2 linked regions of the Colwellia sp. M166 genome follow. The protein of the gene in region 1 interacts with the protein of each later gene in a pairwise test. Links are inferred from orthologs where the notes say so. Each region holds a gene or a part of one and is shown on either strand. Other genes may lie near its edges.

Region 1 (9,585 bases):
TTGCGGTTGTGCTAGTGCATCCATGTAAATTTGCTTTTGCTCTGGAGCATAACCAAGCATTTCAATGCCCAGCATGGCGCTGGAGGAGTCAAGAATACGCATCACTACCTTCTCACCCCACATAGTAGGTAGAGTACTAACACGAAAATCAATTGATTTCTTTTTTGATAACGCCAACTTTATACGACCATCTTGTGGTACGCGCCGCTCTGCAATATCCAACTTCGACATCACTTTTAGGCGTGCAGCCATACGTGATGCTAAAGATACCGGCGGTTTAGCGACTTCGGTTAATATGCCATCGATACGAAAGCGAATACGGTAAGATTTTTCATAAGGTTCAAAATGTAAATCAGAGGCGCCTTTACGAATAGCGTCGAGTAATATTTTGTTAATATAAACAACTATAGGAGCATCTTCTTTATCGCCACCGCCAATGTTATCGTCTTCTTGATGTTCATCTTGCACATCGATACCAGCTAACTCGGCAGTATCCATATCGGTGATATCAAGGGCATCGCTGTCTGCTTCTAAAATTTTCTCGATGCAAGCCATTAATGAGGTTTCATTAGCAAGGACTAATTCAGTTGAAAAACCGGTATTAAACTGAATTTCTTCTAGCGCATCATGGTTAGTTGGGTCCGACATGGCAACAAATAATACCTTGCCACGCAAGAATAAAGGTAAGGCACTGTGTTTGCGCACCAGCTTCTCATTGCGGACACCTTCAGGGACTAATGATGTGTCAAAATTACTCAGATCAATCAGAGGACAGCCAAAACTGCGGGAGAGTGTGCTAGCTATTTGTTCGGCATTAATATTTTTATCTTCGACTAGGTAACGAACAAATGGTTTTTTTTGGCGAATAAAGTCAGCACTTATAGTGTCGACCATCTCACGGGTAACAATATCATGTTTGGCGAGTGCCGATAGCAGGCTTGATTGTTGATGAAGACCTTTCATAAATATCTTTAATAAACTCAGTAAAAATCAACAGTTAGAGTGTAGCTTACAATATACAATAATAATGAAAGTTAGTTAATAAAAAAGCCCCCTTAGGAGCTTTTTTTAATTAAATTTATGAAAAATTAACAAAGACCAGCGGCAGCACATGTTCCAGCTGTATTATCCCAGGTAATACTTTCATCATCGACAACAGTACCCGTTAAAACGAAAGTAACATCGGCTGAAGCATCGTTAGTAAATGTTGATGTTACTGTTACTGTTGGTGCTGCTGCAGTACCACCAATAACGACATATTTAACGCTAGGAGCAGCGGCCCAGCCATTAGTGTTAGCGGCAGTTCCTGTTTGCCCATCTTCTACTTGATGACAGGCTTTTGCATCAGTCGTTTGAACGCAGAGTTCAATTGCAGTTTTAGCAGGGGTTGCAGCTAATACAACCTCAGAAAATCTCGCTCTATCTGAATATGTTTGATAAGCCGGTAAAGCGACTGCGGCTAAAATACCGATAATTGCCACAACGATCATTAATTCAATTAAGGTAAAACCTTGAGCTTTTTTCTTCATATTTAAGTTTTGTAATGTCTTTTTCATAATCAATTATTCCATACATTATTACGGGGGCTAAAATGATACTGCGACAAAAATAACCAAATGTAAAACATTGTGGCGAATTTTTTTTCAGGTATGTAACAGAATGTTAGATTTTGTTACTGGTATTTTAGTTAGGTGTGTGAGTGATAGTAAGTTGTTACTTACCTTTTTCATCATTTAAAATGTAGGTTGACTAAGTGCGGTGTAAATTTGATTTATGTTTGATATGAAGTGAAATGAAATACACACGAATAAGTTAATCATTGATGTAGGCGAAAGCAATTTTGACCTACATCAAATAACTGATTAATAATTTTAGACTGCTGAGCTTTTATAGTTGCTGTGCACACAGTTAAAGCGTATTTATTGCTGCGCTGCCTAGTAGTAAGCACGGAATAATTTGTTGCTGAAGTAACCTCGAAAGATCAGCTGGCTCAAACAAAGCGCATGGAAAGATCTACGGCTTGTACATGTTTGGTTAGCGCCCCAACTGAAATAAAGTCAACCCCCGATTTTGCATAATCTTTTAATGTTGCTAGGGTCATATTGCCTGAAACCTCTAGTTTACTTTGACCTGCAGATATTTCTGCCGTTAGTTTCACGGCTTGCTCGATCATTTGCGGACTAAAGTTATCGAGCATAATAATATCAGCGCCGGCGTTGAGGGCTTGAGTTAACTCTGCGATAGTCTCCACTTCAACTTCAACAGTTTTGTCACTATGATTGATACGTGCTGTTGCGATGGCTTTTTTAATACCGCCACAAGCGGCAATATGGTTTTCTTTAATTAAGAAAGCATCAAATAAACCAATTCTGTGGTTTACGCCACCGCCACAAGTTACGGCATATTTTTGGCCACTGCGTAAACCAGGTAAGGTTTTTCTGGTATCTAATAGCTTTGTGGTTGTACCTGCAAGGTGTTTTACATAATCACTGGTGATAGTGGCTGTACCAGAAAGACTTTGTAAAAAGTTTAATGCGGTGCGCTCACCGGTTAGTAAAATACGGGCATTGCCAGATAATTCAAAGAGTGTCGTATTGGCGCTAACATGTTGACCATCGTTAACAAACCAAGTGATTTTTGTGCTGGAGTTATAGATATTATCAAGTTGTTTAAAAACTTCATTGACCCAAGCTACGCCACAAATGACACATTCATCACGACTAATAATATTAGCTACTGCTTGATTTTCCAATGGAATAAGTTCGGCTGTAATGTCGCTGCTGGTGCTAAGTTCATCATAGGTGTTTACGCCTAGGTCTTCACATAAAGCCCATGTAACGGTTTTGGTTATGTCGTGTAATAATGAGTCTGGTAACATCTAAAGCTGCTCTCGTAAAATAAGTTGTTTTCCGGTTTGGCTAAATTCTACTCTTTTTAGGGCACTCATGCCCAACAGAATTTCGTCTGCAGCCATACTCGGGTTGATATGTGCGGCAACATTATACAGGTAGATATTGCCAATGCGTAATTCATTTAACTGGGTTTGATAAACAGTGATAGTGCCATTGGCGGTTTGCACTCGATATTTGTCGCCAGCTTGCAATGATAAGGTTTCAGCTATATGGGCTGGAATAGATACTTGAGTGGCACCGGTATCAAGTAAAAAAGTAACCGCAGTACCATTAATAGCACCGTTGGTAACATAATGCCCTTGTCGATTTTGTTGTAAGGTGACTTGTGCTTTGCCATTGCTTTGTAATGACAACTTAGGGTCTTGGTTTGGATTGTACTGCTCATCGAGTAAGTCTTGAAAAACAAAGACTAATAAAGCAATGCCGATAAACCAAGCGACCCAAATAAAATATTTACCAAAGCTTGTTGTCGTGTCATGTTCAGTCATAAGTAGTGATATCGATCTTAAGTTGATAGCTTGTCCTATTGTCTACTTTACTATTTAATAGCGTTAGGATAAACACGATGGTGATTATTGTATGACCATGCTGAAAAATAACCGAGCAAATAGCACTGAGTGGGCCATTGAAAACGGTTGGTTAACGGATGTTGAAATTCAGCCGTCTAGCCACTTTGAGCCGAGAGATAAAAACGAAAGTATTAGTTTACTGGTTGTGCATAATATTTCATTACCACCGGGGCAGTTTGGTGGCAATTATATAAGTGATTTTTTTCTTGGTCATTTAAAGCCAACAGCAGATCCCTATTTTGAAAGCATATATAAAATGCGGGTATCGGCGCATTGCTTGATCAAGCGTAATGGCGATATTGTGCAATATGTCTCATTTAATGATAAAGCTTGGCATGCCGGCGTTTCTCGTTATCAAGATAGAGATAAATGTAATGACTTCTCGATTGGTATTGAGCTGGAAGGAACGGATGATATTCCATATACTAAAGAACAATATCAGCAGCTTAGCCAGTTGAGTAGGGCGCTAATTGCTGCTTACCCAGCATTACAAAATAATATTGTTGGCCATTGTGATATTGCTCCGGGGCGCAAAACGGATCCCGGTATATCTTTTGATTGGCAATGTTATCGAGCGCTGCTGGCAGAAAACGGTTAATTGCTAAGAATAAGGCAGAGAAAGCGGTCAGCTTTTAGTTTTGAGCTATTAGTAAAACAAAAAACACTTGTGGCGAAGGCGTGAGGTTAACTGAACGCTCAAAACCATGAATTATATTTAACATTAGGATAACTAAAAATGAGCTTAATTAGTTTGTTAATTGCACTGATTGCTGAACGCTATTTATCATCGAGTGCTTGGCAATTTAATACTTTTTATCAACGCTATGTCGCAGTGCTTAAGCAAACTAAGTTTTTTGCTGATTATCGACACTCTGCTGCTTTAAGTTACCTGGTTATTTTTATTCCGGTGCTAGGTTGTTATTTTTTATTAGCGCAAATAGATAATGCTTTACTGCATCTAATTGTTTCAACATTGATATTAATTGTCTGCTTTGGCTGTATGAAAACTCGCGATGCTTATAAATGCTATTTACAATCGGCATTTAAAGGTGAAATGACCAGCTGTGACCTTCAACGCTTACAGTTACAACAAGATAAAAATATTGAAGAGATGGGGTTTGGCCAAACATTGGTTTGGCTAAATTACCGTTATTTTATTGCTGTTATGCTATTTTTCGTGCTTTTTGGCGCAGCGGGGGCATTATTTTATCGCTTATTAACCACAATAAATGAATGTGCTAACGAGCAAGATGTTGTTGCGCAAGATGAAGCGCATGAAAATATTAAAGCAAATAATGAACAAAGTTATGATACTAGCCAAGCAAGTCAGCAATTGCTGTTTTGGATTGATTGGTTACCGGTAAGGTTGGTTGCTTTTGGCTACATGTTTGTCGGTCATTTTTCGAAAGCAATGCCCGTTTGGCTAGAAAACTTATTCGAATTCGAAAAGCCTCCTAGTCGAGTGTTGATTGATGTTGCTCAAATGTCTGAGGATTACATGATTGATGCCGATGACTGTAGTTCAGAGCCTTGTCTGTTGGTTAAGCTTGCTAAACGAACCTTATTACTGTTTCTAGCGATACTGTCGGTGTTGATACTTACGGGTGTATTAGCCTAGCTATCGACGGCCACTTTAATTCGCTTAAATTTTTGCTCGTTTTTTACTCACTGGTTTACAAGTTGGTATTCATTTGATACATTATGAGTCGAAAAAATCAATGGTCAGACCAATTTACCAAGTGGTTTTTTAGTTGGATTAATCTATTTAGTTGCAATGAATTTGAATAATAAAGGGTTTTAGATGTCAATTCCGAGTATTAAAAAACCGGTAAAGCAAGCAAAGTTATCAGACATTATTCTGGCTCAGCTTGAGACGATGATTCTAGAAGGTAGTTTAAAACCCGGACAAAAGTTACCCGCTGAACGTGAACTGGCGAAACAATTTGATGTTTCTCGCCCTTCATTACGTGAAGCCATTCAGAAGCTGGAAGCGAAGGGGTTAATTACTCGTCGTCAAGGTGGTGGTACTTTTGTTAATGATAAAATTCTAGGTGGTTTGTCCGATCCTTTATTTGCTTTAATGGCCAATAGTAAAGAGTCGCAGTTTGACTTATTAGAATTTCGTCACGGTATTGAAGGCATGTCGGCCTATTATGCGGCGATGCGCGGTACTAAAGCTGATTTCGATGAAATTCAGCGCAAGCATGACAATATTGGCAGTGCGCAGTTAGAAGATAATTATCGTCTTGAAGCACAGGCCGTTTTTGAGTTTTATTTAGCGATATGCGCCGCCAGTCATAATGTGGTTATTTTGCATTTAGCTCATAGCATGGCGCCATTGTTGATTGACAATATAGAGAAAAATTTAACTATTTTGGCTAAGCGACCTGATGTGTTTAGTCAAATATCTGATTATCGTACACGTTTAATGAGTGCGATTGTTAGTGGTAAACCCCAAATTGCTTGGGGAGCAAGCCATCGACATTTAGCTTTTATTGAAGAAGTATTATTAAAGATGACACAAGAAAATAGTCGTATGGAACGCTCTATACGCAGAATGAAAAAAACAGAATTTTAACGCTTTTTTGAACAATGACTTTGCGATAAGGATATTTGCTTAAAAGCAGCTATCTTTAAACAAATAAATTTACTTAACATATAACAATTGGAGACTAAGTAATTATGTCTGAGCTCCCAAATCTAGATATTGATTCAATGGAAACCCAAGAATGGTTGGAATCAATGGAGTCTGTGTTAGAAAATGAAGGGCCAGAACGCGCTCATTTTCTACTTGAAAAGTTAATCGACAGAGCACGTCGTAGCGGAACACATTTACCGTTTGATGCTAAAACAGCCTATGTTAATACTATCCCACCAGGGTTAGAACCACATATGCCAGCAGACCAAACGATAGAATCACGCATTCGTGCCGCTATTCGTTGGAATGCCTTGGTGCTGGTATTACGTGCCTCGAAAAAAGATTTAGAGCTTGGTGGCCACATTGGTAGCTTTGCCTCTTCTTCGACGTTATATGATGTTGGTTTTAACCATTTCTTTAAAGCATCATCAGAAAAAGATGGCGGTGATTTCATTTTCGCTCAAGGTCATATCTCTCCAGGTATTTATGCTCGTGCATTTATGGAAGGTCGATTAACCGAAGAGCAAATGGATAATTTCCGTCAAGAGTGTGATGGCAAAGGTCTGTCTTCATACCCTCATCCACATTTAATGCCAGACTTTTGGCAGTTCCCAACAGTTTCAATGGGCTTAGGTCCACTGCAAGCTATTTACACTGCACGTTTTCTTAAGTATTTAACTGATCGCGGCATTAAAGATTGTTCTGGTCAACGGGTTTATTGTTTCCTAGGTGATGGTGAAACTGATGAGCCCGAATCATTAGGTGCTATCGGCTTAGCAACACGTGAAGGCTTAGATAACTTAACGTTCGTGATCAACTGTAACCTACAGCGTTTAGATGGCCCTGTTCGTGGTAACGGTAAAATCATTCAAGAACTTGAAGGTACTTTCCGTGGCGCAGGCTGGGAAGTGGTTAAAGTTATTTGGGGTTCATACTGGGATTCACTGATTGCCCGTGATACCTCAGGTAAATTATTACAGTTGATGAACGAAACAGTTGATGGTGAATACCAAAACTGTAAAGCGAAAGGCGGTAAGTACACTCGGGAGAATTTCTTCAACAAATATCCTGAAACTGCGGCACTTGTTGCCAATATGTCAGACGAAGATATTTGGCGTTTAAATCGTGGCGGTCATGATCCCGTTAAAGTTTATGCCGCTTATGAAAAAGCGATGAACACTAAAGGTCGTCCAACGGTAATTTTAGCTAAAACGGTTAAAGGTTTTGGTTTAGGTGCTTCAGGCGAAGCATTGAATATTGCTCATAACGTTAAGAAAATGGACGTTGATGCGATTAAACATTATCGTGACCGTTTCAATATTCCGGTTAGCGATGACCAAATTGCTGATCTACCTTTTTACAAATTCCCTGAAGATAGTGAAGAATTCAAGTACATGAAAGCGCGTCGTGAAGCATTAGGTGGTTCATTACCTGCACGTCGTCAGCAAGCTGAAGAAACACTTGATATTCCAGCATTAAAAATCTTTGAACCTATTTTAAAAGGTTCTGGAGATCGCGAAGTTTCATCAACAATGACTTTCGTGCGTGTACTTAATAGCTTATTAAAAGACAAAAAAATTGGTAAGCGTATTGTGCCAATTATTCCTGACGAAGCGCGTACTTTTGGTATGGAAGGCTTGTTCCGTCAAGTGGGTATTTATGCTAGCGAAGGACAAAAATACGTTCCTCAAGATGCTGACCAAGTAGCTTACTACCGTGAAGATAAGAAAGGCCAAGTATTACAAGAAGGTATTAACGAATTAGGTGCTATGGCGTCTTGGGTTGCCTCAGGTACTTCTTATTCAACGTGTAATGCAACGACCATTCCATTCTACATTTACTACTCAATGTTTGGTTTCCAACGAGTTGGTGATTTAGCATGGGCGGCAGGTGATAGCCAAGCACGTGGTTTCTTACTAGGCGCAACGGCCGGTAGAACAACGCTAAATGGTGAAGGTTTACAACATCAAGATGGCCATTCACACGTACAAGCCGGTTTAATTCCTAATTGTGTCACTTATGACCCAACTTATGGTTATGAAATCGCGGTTATCGTTCGTGAAGGTTTACGTCGTATGTATGAAGAAAATGAAAATGTTTTCTTCTACTTAACGTTAATGAATGAAAACTATCAACACCCGGCAATACCTGATAATAAAACGGTTGAAGAAGAAATTATCAAAGGTATTTACCAACTTGAACGTGTTGAAGCTAAAAAAGCTAAAGCCAATGTGCAATTAATGGGCTCAGGTACTATTTTACAAAAAGTACGTCAAGCAGCGCAAATTTTGTCAGCTGATTATGGCGTATCAAGTGATGTGTACTCAGTAACTTCATTTAATGAACTAGCACGTGACGGACAAGAAGTTGCCCGTTGGAACATGTTGCACCCTGAAAGCAAGCAAAAAACGGCTTATATTTCTAACGTTATTACTGCTGATAAAGGTCCTGCCATTGCAGCAACTGACTATGTTAAAAATTATTCTGACCAAATTCGCGGTTATATCAATACCGAATATCGTGTTTTAGGTACTGATGGTTTTGGTCGTAGTGACAGTCGCGCTAACTTACGTCAGCATTTTGAAGTTGATCAAAACTACATCGTTGTTGCGGCACTTTATGAGTTGGCAAACCGTGGTGATATTAAGCATTCAGTCGTGAGCGAAGCTATCACACGCTTTAATATTAACGCTGAAAAGCTTAATCCGCTTTACGCGTAATTAAGACGAGATAAGGAATTAAGAAATGTCTGATATTGAAAAAATTCTCGTCCCAGATGTCGGTGGCGATGAAGTAGAAGTTATTGAAATATGTTTTGCTGTTGGCGATAACCTTGAAGCTGACGAAGGTATTGTCACCGTTGAGACTGATAAAGCATCTATGGATATTCCTGCGCCATTTGCCGGTGAATTAGTTGCTTTAACCGTTAAGCTTGGCGATAAAATCAAAGAAGGCGATGTCATAGCAGAAATGAAGCGAGCCTCCGATGATTCTGAAGCTGAAGCAAGTGAAACAGCAACTGAAAGCGAAGCTGATACTGAAGTTCAATCAGAGGTTGCGCCAGAAGCTGAAACTTCTGCTGAACCAGCTGATGTAAGCACTGAAAGTAGTGAAGTTATTGATGTCGTGGTACCTGATATAGGTGAAGATGGCGAGGTTGATGTTATTGATGTACTGGTTGCTGTTGGCGATGTTATCGAAGCTGAAGATGGTTTAATCACCTTAGAAACTGATAAAGCCACCATGGATGTGCCGTCATCACATGCAGGTACAGTAAAAGAAGTGCTCATCAGTACCGGTGATAAAGTTAAGCAAGGCTCACTTGTGATCAAGCTTGAAACTACTTCGGGTGCGCCGGCGGTAGCTGAAGCGCCGGTTGCTGCTCCTGAAAAAGCGGAAGTAGCTGTCCAAGCACCGACAGCGAAAAAAGCAGCACCTGTGCCACATCACCCACAAGTGGGTTTAA
Region 2 (9,251 bases), 2.9 Mb from region 1 along the record:
GGGCACTTATTGGTACTCCCGTGGGTTATTTAACCCAGCAATGTGGCTACAGTAATAGCCAAGATAAGCATTTGATTATGGGCGGCCCTATGATGGGCTTTAGTTTAGCTAATGATCAAATTCCAGTAATAAAAACCACTAACTGTATTTTAGCGCCCAGTGAAATTGAAATAGCCTCGCCCTTTTCCTCAACCAGCAGTAAAGAGGTAGAGTGCATTCGTTGTGGGCAATGCGCTGATGTTTGCCCTGCACAATTATTGCCACAAGAATTGCAGTGGAGTGCGAAAGCAAAAGATCAATCACAACTCGAAATGCTTAATTTGTTTGATTGTATTGAATGCGGAGCTTGTGCTTACGTCTGTCCAAGCCAAATTCCTTTAGTGCACTATTATCGGGTAGCAAAAGCTGAAATTCGCCAACAGAAACTACTCGACATTAAAGCTGAAAAAGCAAAAGTGAGATTTGAAGCGCGTAAATTACGTCTTGAGCGCGAAAAAATTGCTCGTGCAGAAAAACATAGAATTGCAGCCGAAGCACGTAAAGCTAGAATGAATGCAGGTACCACGGAAGCCAAATCAGAAAAATCTGCTGTTGCCGCGGCCCTTGCTCGTGTAAAAGCAAAAAAAGCACAAACTAATAACAGTGAAAATAGCCCAGAGACTATCAACGCACCAGCTGCGCAAATTGACGACAGTAAAAGCCAAGTGGCGAATGCGATCGCCAGAGCTAAGGCAAAAAAATTAGCACAAAAAAATCAGGCCGCTGAAAATCAAGCGCCTGATAATGCAACCTTAGCGACAACGACTGAAGCTGCGCCTGTAAATGATAAAAAAGCCAAAGTGGCTGCTGCTATTGCAAAAGCGAAAGCAAAAAAATTGGCAGAAAAGGTACAGCAAGAAGCAGCGAGTGAAACAGTAGACCTAGTAGCTGAGTCAACAGTGAGTGCAACGGGAGCAGAGACAGAAAAAGACGCTGAAACCAAGCTTGATGAAAAGCTCACCACTGAAGCTACACCTGTGAATGATAAAAAAGCCCGCATAGCTGCTGCTATTGCAAAAGCGAAAGCAAAAAAATTGGCAGAAAAGGTACAACAAGAAGCAGCGAGTGAAACAGTAGAGCTAGTAGCTGAGTCGACAGTAAGCGCAACGGCAGCAGAGGCTGAAAAAGACGCTGAAACCAAGCTTGATGAAAAGCTCACCACTGAAGCTACACCTGCGAATGACAAAAAAGCCCGCATAGCTGCTGCCGTTGCAAAAGCGAAAGCAAAAAAATTGGCTACTTCAGCCGCTAAATCACAACTTTTAGAGTAATTGAACACCATGGCATTTTGGATAGCAAGTTCCCCACACAATCATCAACAAAGCGAAACCTCAGCCTTAATGAGAATGGTGATTTATGCCACAATTCCCGGCATTTTCGCCCAGTGGTATTTTTTCGGTTGGGGTAACTTAATTCATATTTCGTTAGCCATAGCCACAGCACTTATTGCAGAGTTCACCGTATTATCATTACGAAATAAAAAAATAACTACGCAGTTATTTGATGGTAGTGCAATATTAACCGCGGTATTACTCGGTATCAGTTTACCGGCATTAGCACCTTGGTGGATAACCATTATCGGCAGTTTATTCGCAATTATTGTTGTTAAGCAACTGTACGGCGGTTTAGGCCATAACCCTTTTAACCCAGCAATGGCTGCTTATGTCATGCTGTTGATTTCATTTCCCGTACAGATGACACAATGGCAACCACCATTGTCATTATTGGCAATGGACATCCAGTTAAGTGATACCTTCTCAGTGATTTTCACCGGTTATACACCACAAGGTTACTCTGTTGAGCAAATTCGCACCCACATTGATGGTTTTACCATGGCAACACCGCTTGATACCGTAAAAACCAACCTCACCTTAGGTTTGACGGTAGTTGAAAGTATGCAAGCGCCAACCATAGGGAAACATTTTGGTTTAGGTTGGGAATGGATAAATGCCGGATTTTTACTTGGTGGCTTATTTTTGTTGAGTAAAAAAGCTATTCACTGGACCACACCATTAAGCTTTTTATCAAGTCTATTTATCTGTAGTTTCATTGCCTTTATTATCAGCCCAGATAGCAGTGCTTCAACTATGTTTCACTGGTTTACTGGTGCCACTATGTTAGGGGCATTTTTCATCCTAACCGATCCGGTTTCTGGCGCAACAAGTGTTAAAGGCCGTCTCATCTTTGGCGCACTTGCTGGCCTATTAGTTTACTTGATCAGAAAGTTTGGTGGTTATCCTGACGGGGTCGCTTTTGCGGTTTTATTATGTAATATGGCGGCACCTCTTATTGACCAATATACTCGTCCTAGAACCTATGGCCACAAGTTAGGGGTAAAAAAATAATGTCGACATTACTCCCTGCTATCAGTAAAAATGCAAAAATACTTGCTCTGTTCGCTATTGTTTGTACATTCTCGGTTGGTTTGGTGCATTTACTGACTAAAGATCGTATTAACATGCAGGCACAGCAGCAATTGATAAAGCAATTAAATGAGATTATTCCAAAAAACAGTCATGATAATGAAATGTTTCGCGACTGTATTATCGCCCCTGCTGATAATAATACTGACTTATTGGTCGATGTTATCTACCGCGCGCGACTTAACGGCGTATCAACCGCTGCAGCGATAAAAGCCATAGCGCCTAATGGTTATAGCGGCAATATTGAATTATTAATTGCGATAAATATTGATGGCAGTGTCAGCGGTGTTAGAGCTTTAGATCACAAAGAAACGCCGGGCTTAGGTGATAAAATCGAATTAAGAAAAAGTTCTTGGATTGAAAAATTCTCAGGCAAAAAAATGCTTGATAACAATGATACCCGTTGGGCTGTTATTAAAGACGGTGGTATGTTTGACCAATTTACTGGCGCAACCATTACGCCCAGAGCGGTAGTACAAACAGTTAAAAAAACCATCAGCTACTTTAAAGCTAATCAAGCAGATATTTTTTCTAATGCCAGTAATTGTGAGAGCAAATAATGAAAATTAACCCTGAATATAAAGAACTCGCTTGGCAAGGCTTATGGAAAAACAATCCGGGGTTAGTACAATTGCTTGGTCTTTGTCCTTTACTAGCGGTGACCTCAACAGTGGTTAATGCCCTAGGTTTAGGTATTGCAACCATGTTTGTTTTAATTTGTTCAAATGCCACCGTATCGGCCATTAGACAATGGGTGCCAAAAGAAATTCGTATTCCCATTTTTGTCTTGATCATCGCCGCTTTTGTAACTTGTGTTCAGTTACTCATGAACGCTTATACTTACGGCTTGTATCAATCTTTAGGGATTTTTCTACCATTAATAGTAACTAACTGCGCCATTATTGGCCGTGCCGAAGCTTACGCCTCTAAAAACCCCATTAAGCAAGCTAGCTTTGACGGTTTAATGATGGGCTTAGGATTTTTAACCGTATTAGTGGTATTAGGTGCAATACGTGAAATTCTTGGCCAAGGCACCTTATTTGATGGTGCAAATTTACTGTTAGGTGCATGGGCAAGCGACTTAAAAATACAAGTTTATCATCTTGATAGCCAGTTTTTACTCGCCATATTGCCACCAGGTGCTTTTATTGCCATGGGCTTTTTGATCGCCGGTAAAAATGCGATTGATAACAAAATAGCACAAGCGAAACCGAAAAAATTAGAACAAGCTATTGAACGTGTTCGTGTTAATTTTGAAAGCTAGATAAGCATAAAACAACTATAGCAAGCGCAACGCTACAACGTTTTACCATAACAATAGTGATATATAAGCCTGATGAATAAAGCAAAACGACTAGAAATATTAACCCGCTTAAGGGATGACAATCCAACGCCAACCACTGAGCTAAATTTTTCCAGCCCGTTTGAGTTATTAATTGCCGTGTTGTTATCGGCTCAGGCCACCGATGTGAGTGTTAATAAAGCAACCGATAAGCTATACCCTGTTGCTAATACCCCACAGGCCATACTTAACCTTGGTCTTGATGGCTTAAAATCTTACATCAAAACCATTGGTTTATTTAATACCAAAGCAGCTAACACCCTGAAAACTTGCCAAATGTTGATTGACTTGCATGGCGGCGAAGTGCCAGAAAATAGAGCAGCACTTGAAGCCTTACCCGGTGTTGGCAGAAAAACCGCTAACGTAGTACTTAATACAGCTTTTGGCTGGCTAAAGGATAATGAAGGTAAATATTTTCTAGCGGTTGATACGCATATTCAAAGGCTTGCCAATCGTACCGGCTATGCTAAAGGTAAGACGGTTGAGCAAACAGAACAAGCTATTATCAAAAACACTCCGAACAAAACCGAGTTCATGTTTAACTTACATCATTGGTTTATTTTACATGGCAGATATACTTGCACAGCAAGAACACCGAAATGCGGCTCTTGTATTATTGAAGATCTTTGTGACTTTAAAGACAAATCTGAAGATTAAAAAGCTAAAAGCAATCTGCGTTAAAAATGAATAATTTCAATACTTTATTATTGATGACTTATATAACTAAAAAATCGAGTCTTAAATTTTCGTTAATTTATAACTCGCAGCTTAACTTCTCTCGTTATCAAACTTAATTTAATAAACCTATCCGTCCATTAACAACGTCTATTTTATTATCATTCGGTCTGTATAATACACAGCCTAAATAGGTATTATCTAAATATCGACTTAAAGGACCTTTGTGGCTATTCAAAAAAAGCTTAAAAACAAGACTCGTCAATTCATCGACTCTAAACACATGCTGAGTGGCATTACCACAGCATCTTTTTTAGAATCCACCATAGTGCCTATACCTTTAGAAGCCGTGTTAGTGCCGTTAATGCAAGCACGCCGTGACAAATTATGGTTAATTGCGCTCATGGCAACAGTAGGTTGTATTGTTGGCGCTTTATTTGGTTATGCATTAGGCTATTATTTATTTGATGCCGTTGGTGATTGGATTATTAGTACATTTTCAAATCCTGAGCAATTTGAAATTATAAAGCAAAAAATGCAAAACCAAGGCTTTTGGTTTGTACTCACTTTGGGCATTGTGCCGATTCCGTTTCAGATAGCCATGCTAGCCGCTGGTGCGACCAAGTACTCACTAACACTATTTTTAATTGCCGCGATTATCGCCCGTGCTATTCGTTATTTTGGTTTAGCTATTTTAGTGTACTATGCCGGTGATAAAGCAGAATACATGCTGCGAAAACACAAAGTGAAAGCACTTATCATACTCACTGTAACAGTTTTGCTTGCCTGGGGTTTTAGCAACATATTCTAAACCGTAATATTGCTTTAATAATATTATGATACTTATTTTTACCGCAATGGTTTATTTATTTTTGTAAACAGATATACCCAAATTAGAGAAGTCGGTAAACTAGCAAAATTTTACCTATACGGAGCGTGTTTACATGCCAATGCTTATTGCCGTCACGCTAATGTGGGCATTTTCTTTTAGTTTGATCGGCGTCTATCTTGCAGGACAAGTTGATGCTTGGTTTTCAGTATTGATCCGAGTGGCACTTGCTACGTTAGTTTTTTTGCCTTTTTTAAAGCTAGGTCAAATCAAAGTAAAAGTCGCTTTACAACTGATGCTATGTGGAGCATTTCAATTAGGCATCATGTATGGCTTTTATTACCAATCCTTTTTATATCTTTCAGTACCTGAAGTTTTACTTTTTACGGTAATGACCCCCATTTACATAACACTTTTTAATGACCTACTTGACCGCCAACTTAATATCGGCTTTATTCTTAGCTCATTGCTTGCGGTTATTGGTGCTATTACCATTCGCTACCAAGGGATAGACGAAGGTTTTTTAACCGGTTTATTAATTGTGCAAGCCGCCAATATCTGTTTTGCCGTTGGACAAGTTAGCTATAAGCGTACCTTGGCAAAAGAACCTACAGATTTACCACAACGCACGGTATTTGGTTGGTTTTTTATTGGCGCATTAACCGTTGTTACTCCTTGTTACTTACTGCTTGGCAACCCCGATAAATTGCCGACAACCTCATTACAGTGGACTATTTTAGTTTACCTCGGCATTGTAGCTTCTGGTCTGGGCTATTTTGCTTGGAATAAAGGAGCAACACAGGTGAGTGTTGGCACACTAGCGGTAGCCAATAACTTATTAATCCCGGCAGGTATTATAGTAAATGTAATTTTTTGGAACCGCGACGCAGATATTGTTCGTCTAACCATTGGTGGGACAATCATTTTATTAGCGTTAATAGTGAATAATAAATTTCATCAAAAAAGCCAACAAAATAAAACCGCTAACTGTTAAATTTTTCTGATGATAGAAACATTAAAATGACTTATAGCAGTCGAGAAGCTAATTAACAATTATTGTCAGCAATGGCAAAAAATGTAAAGTTCAACTGGCAATATGTGGATCGTCACAAATAATGAGAAACACGTCACACGATGAGAAAATTTAACATATTAATGCACAGACTTTAGCCTTAATGCCTTCATCCTATGTTTTCTAATGTTTCATTTGGCAAAATTAGTTCACTGTTTATATATTTTTGTGTGCTTTCCTCCCAAGTCACGAAATGAGGAACGTTTCCTCATTTCGTCCAAAGAACAAATCGTGCGCTTTATCTGTAGGCAATGAGTGGTAATAGCTGCAAAGATTTGTTATTAATAGGTTAAATAAATAAGATGGAAACTTTCTGGTAGGAAAAGAGGAAAGTGTCCTCTGATAAAGCTGTTAGAGCGCTAGGATGAACTGCACATTTCGTCGCTAAATTTCAAGTTTTGATACAGTAAGGCTTATAACTCAATCTAAAGAACATTACAAAAAAGGATAATAAAAAGATGGCAAGATGCACAGCACCAAGTAATGGACATCGTACAGCGAGTGGAGCAGCGGCATGCCCTGCATGTAGTAGCCGAGGTCGTAGCTACGGTGGGTACTCATCCCCATCATCATATTCACCTTCGTCATACTCCTCTGGCGGAAGTCGCCCCAGCGGCTCTGGAAGTAGCGGTGGTTCTAGTAGCGCTAGACCACGTTGGTCAAAAGCTGGGTCATCTGTGGCGTACAATTCTACTGATGTGCGAACGCTCACGCCAGTTCGTGCAAACGTAGAGAGACGAGCTTCTAAACCTGATTTACGAGACATATTTCTATGTCACGCGTGGGATGACCGAAAAGGTGTGGCTAAAGAGTTACACGATCTTCTCGAGTCTCTCGGAGTTTCTGTTTGGTTCAGTGAAAAGGACGTTCTCCTTGGTTCCAACTTACTCCGTGAGATCGATAAAGGGTTGGTAAAATCACGAATCGGTATCGTTTTGGTTACTCCATCGTTTTTAAATCGTATTGCAGGAGAAGGTGTTGCCGACAAAGAGCTTTCTGCACTTCTAGCGACAGACCTTCTCGTTCCTATTGTACACGATACAACATATGATGATCTTCGCGATGCTAGTCCATTACTTGGATCCCGAAGTGGCTTAGACACCGCAGAAGATCCGATAAAAAATATCGCAGCAAAACTAGCTGAATTGGTCGCGCTCTAACACATATGAGCCTTATTCCCGTCAATAGGCAATAGGGTTTTATTTAGCTGCCGTTAGGCAGCTAATTGTTCATTCAATTCACAAGTTCATCTACTTCGCTATGTCAATTAGCCATTAAACAACGGTTTACGGCAAACACATATAGAGGCTCTCTTAGTGTGATCTCATCACTGCCTACTCTGTCTATCCATATGTTAAGTAGGGGCACTAGACATTTATCGGTTAACCTTACGCTGGTACTATTCAAGCATGATGACTCAGTGCCTTTGGGCACAGTTCAGTTAGTTTAAGACTCAGTTAAGGTGTAAACGCGCTTGCTCATTGCAATAATGCGCACCAATGGCGAGTCTAATCAAGCAAAGTGGCTTGGACTACTCGGCATAATAATCATCAACTTTCAGTTAACGGGGGCGATGATTAATCAGATGCTCTTACTCATCCAGTTAGGTGTTCAGCTCTCGCCATTGTGCGACTTAACCTTTTAAAAATTTATTTTCATCAAAAACCTGTCTATCCCGAAGCATGAAGTAAACACAGCGACCAATTTTATGTGCAAGTGCTGATAATGCTTTACCTTTACTCATGCGTTTTTGTAATTTAGCTAGATAGCGTTTAGCGTTGTCATTACCGCGAAGATAAAGCACCGCGGCTTCACTAAAAGCCCACTTCAGATAACCATTACCGATTTTATTACCGCTAGTACCATAGGTTTTCCCTGCAGACTCTGCTTTGCATTTCACTAATCGTGAATAAGAAGCAAACTGTTGAACGCTGGGAAAACGGTTGATGTCGCCAATTTCATATAAAATGGTTAATGCTAGAATTTGACCAATACCTGGGAATGTTCGAACGATATTGAGTAGTGCACCATAATGTTCTTTGGCTTTTCCTTCGATAAATGACTCAACATGCTTTAGCTCTCTGATGTAGCAATCTAGGATGTTCATGTCGAGTGCTATCATCCGTTGTACAACAGGATCATCATAATAATCTCGCAGTCCGTCACGGGCACTGACATTTTTTAAATTAAGTGATTGAGCGGGTAAGTTATATTGGCTGTCGGTGTTTACGACGTGAGCTTTTAATTCACTTCCATGTCGCATAACGTAGGTGCGTCTTCTGAGTAAATCTCTGGTTGCGCGTGTTTCTGCTGGGTAATTGTAGGCAAGTGGGAAATTCCCTCCGCGCATTAGGCTAGCAATTTTATAGGAGTCTATCTTATCGTTTTTAGCTTTTCCGCCATGAATAGCTTTCATATAAAGCGCATGGCCTAAAATAAACTCAACATTTATCTCACGACAAAAGTCACTGACCCAATACCAGCAATGCATGCACTCAACTCCAACCACCACCTGTCCAATATAGGGTTTGAGCAGCTTGTGTAACTGATGAGGATCGGCTTTTATTTTCTGATGAACGACTTTATTACCATGTTCATCAAGTATGCAAACATATAAAAGTCGTGCATGTAGATCGATTCCGCAATAATATTTATGTAAAGTAGTATAGAATTTCATTGAGCTTTCTCCTTTTGGTTTGGTCGCCTTGAAGTTTAGCTCAGTGCTAGACTTCGGGGAGAAGGCTCAATTAGTATCAAGTTGCTTGAACGGACACAAACAGCTGGCTGTGCTCGTTCCTCGCAATTATAGCCAGCCATTTTTAGCCGCTTAGCAAAGCGTTGAGGCTGTAGAATTACTCATTTTTAAGAAAA

Evidence for each region.
Region 2: the proteins of aceE (region 1) and nth interact in binary tests that used the Escherichia coli proteins (3 or more experiments, as listed by UniProt). The link is inferred for Colwellia sp. M166 from one-to-one orthologs.

Annotation. Positions count from the first base shown.
Region 1 is NZ_CP040755.1:3,020,701-3,030,285, forward strand. What follows is about bases 5,859-9,039. They hold aceE (pyruvate dehydrogenase (acetyl-transferring), homodimeric type), read left to right. Parts: upstream 5,859-6,163; coding sequence 6,164-8,839; downstream 8,840-9,039. Other genes in these bases: pdhR (pyruvate dehydrogenase complex transcriptional repressor PdhR), read left to right, coding at 5,859-6,059; aceF (dihydrolipoyllysine-residue acetyltransferase), read left to right, coding at 8,865-9,039. Also shown: type IV-A pilus assembly ATPase PilB, read right to left, coding at 1-963; FGD67_RS13755 (pilin), read right to left, coding at 1,089-1,556; nadC (carboxylating nicotinate-nucleotide diphosphorylase), read right to left, coding at 1,991-2,878; FGD67_RS13765 (TIGR02281 family clan AA aspartic protease), read right to left, coding at 2,879-3,400; 1,6-anhydro-N-acetylmuramyl-L-alanine amidase AmpD, read left to right, coding at 3,498-4,079; beta-lactamase regulator AmpE, read left to right, coding at 4,218-5,099; more of pdhR, read left to right, coding at 5,298-5,858; more of aceF, read left to right, coding at 9,040-9,585. UniProt on the Escherichia coli protein: Component of the pyruvate dehydrogenase (PDH) complex, that catalyzes the overall conversion of pyruvate to acetyl-CoA and CO(2).
Region 2 is NZ_CP040755.1:156,300-165,550, reverse strand. Bases 2,783-5,629 are described here. They hold nth (endonuclease III), read left to right. Parts: upstream 2,783-3,798; coding sequence 3,799-4,461; downstream 4,462-5,629. Other genes in these bases: FGD67_RS00810 (carboxylate/amino acid/amine transporter), read left to right, coding at 5,424-5,629; FGD67_RS00815 (YqaA family protein), read left to right, coding at 4,706-5,290; FGD67_RS00825 (electron transport complex subunit E), read left to right, coding at 3,022-3,726; rsxG (electron transport complex subunit RsxG), read left to right, coding at 2,783-3,022. Outside these bases: electron transport complex subunit RsxC, read left to right, coding at 1-1,310; electron transport complex subunit RsxD, read left to right, coding at 1,320-2,384; more of rsxG, read left to right, coding at 2,384-2,782; more of FGD67_RS00810, read left to right, coding at 5,630-6,302; FGD67_RS00805 (hypothetical protein), read right to left, coding at 6,925-7,146; FGD67_RS00800 (toll/interleukin-1 receptor domain-containing protein), read left to right, coding at 7,181-7,540; FGD67_RS00795 (IS110 family transposase), read right to left, coding at 8,014-9,057. UniProt on the Escherichia coli protein: DNA repair enzyme that has both DNA N-glycosylase activity and AP-lyase activity. The DNA N-glycosylase activity releases various damaged pyrimidines from DNA by cleaving the N-glycosidic bond, leaving an AP (apurinic/apyrimidinic) site.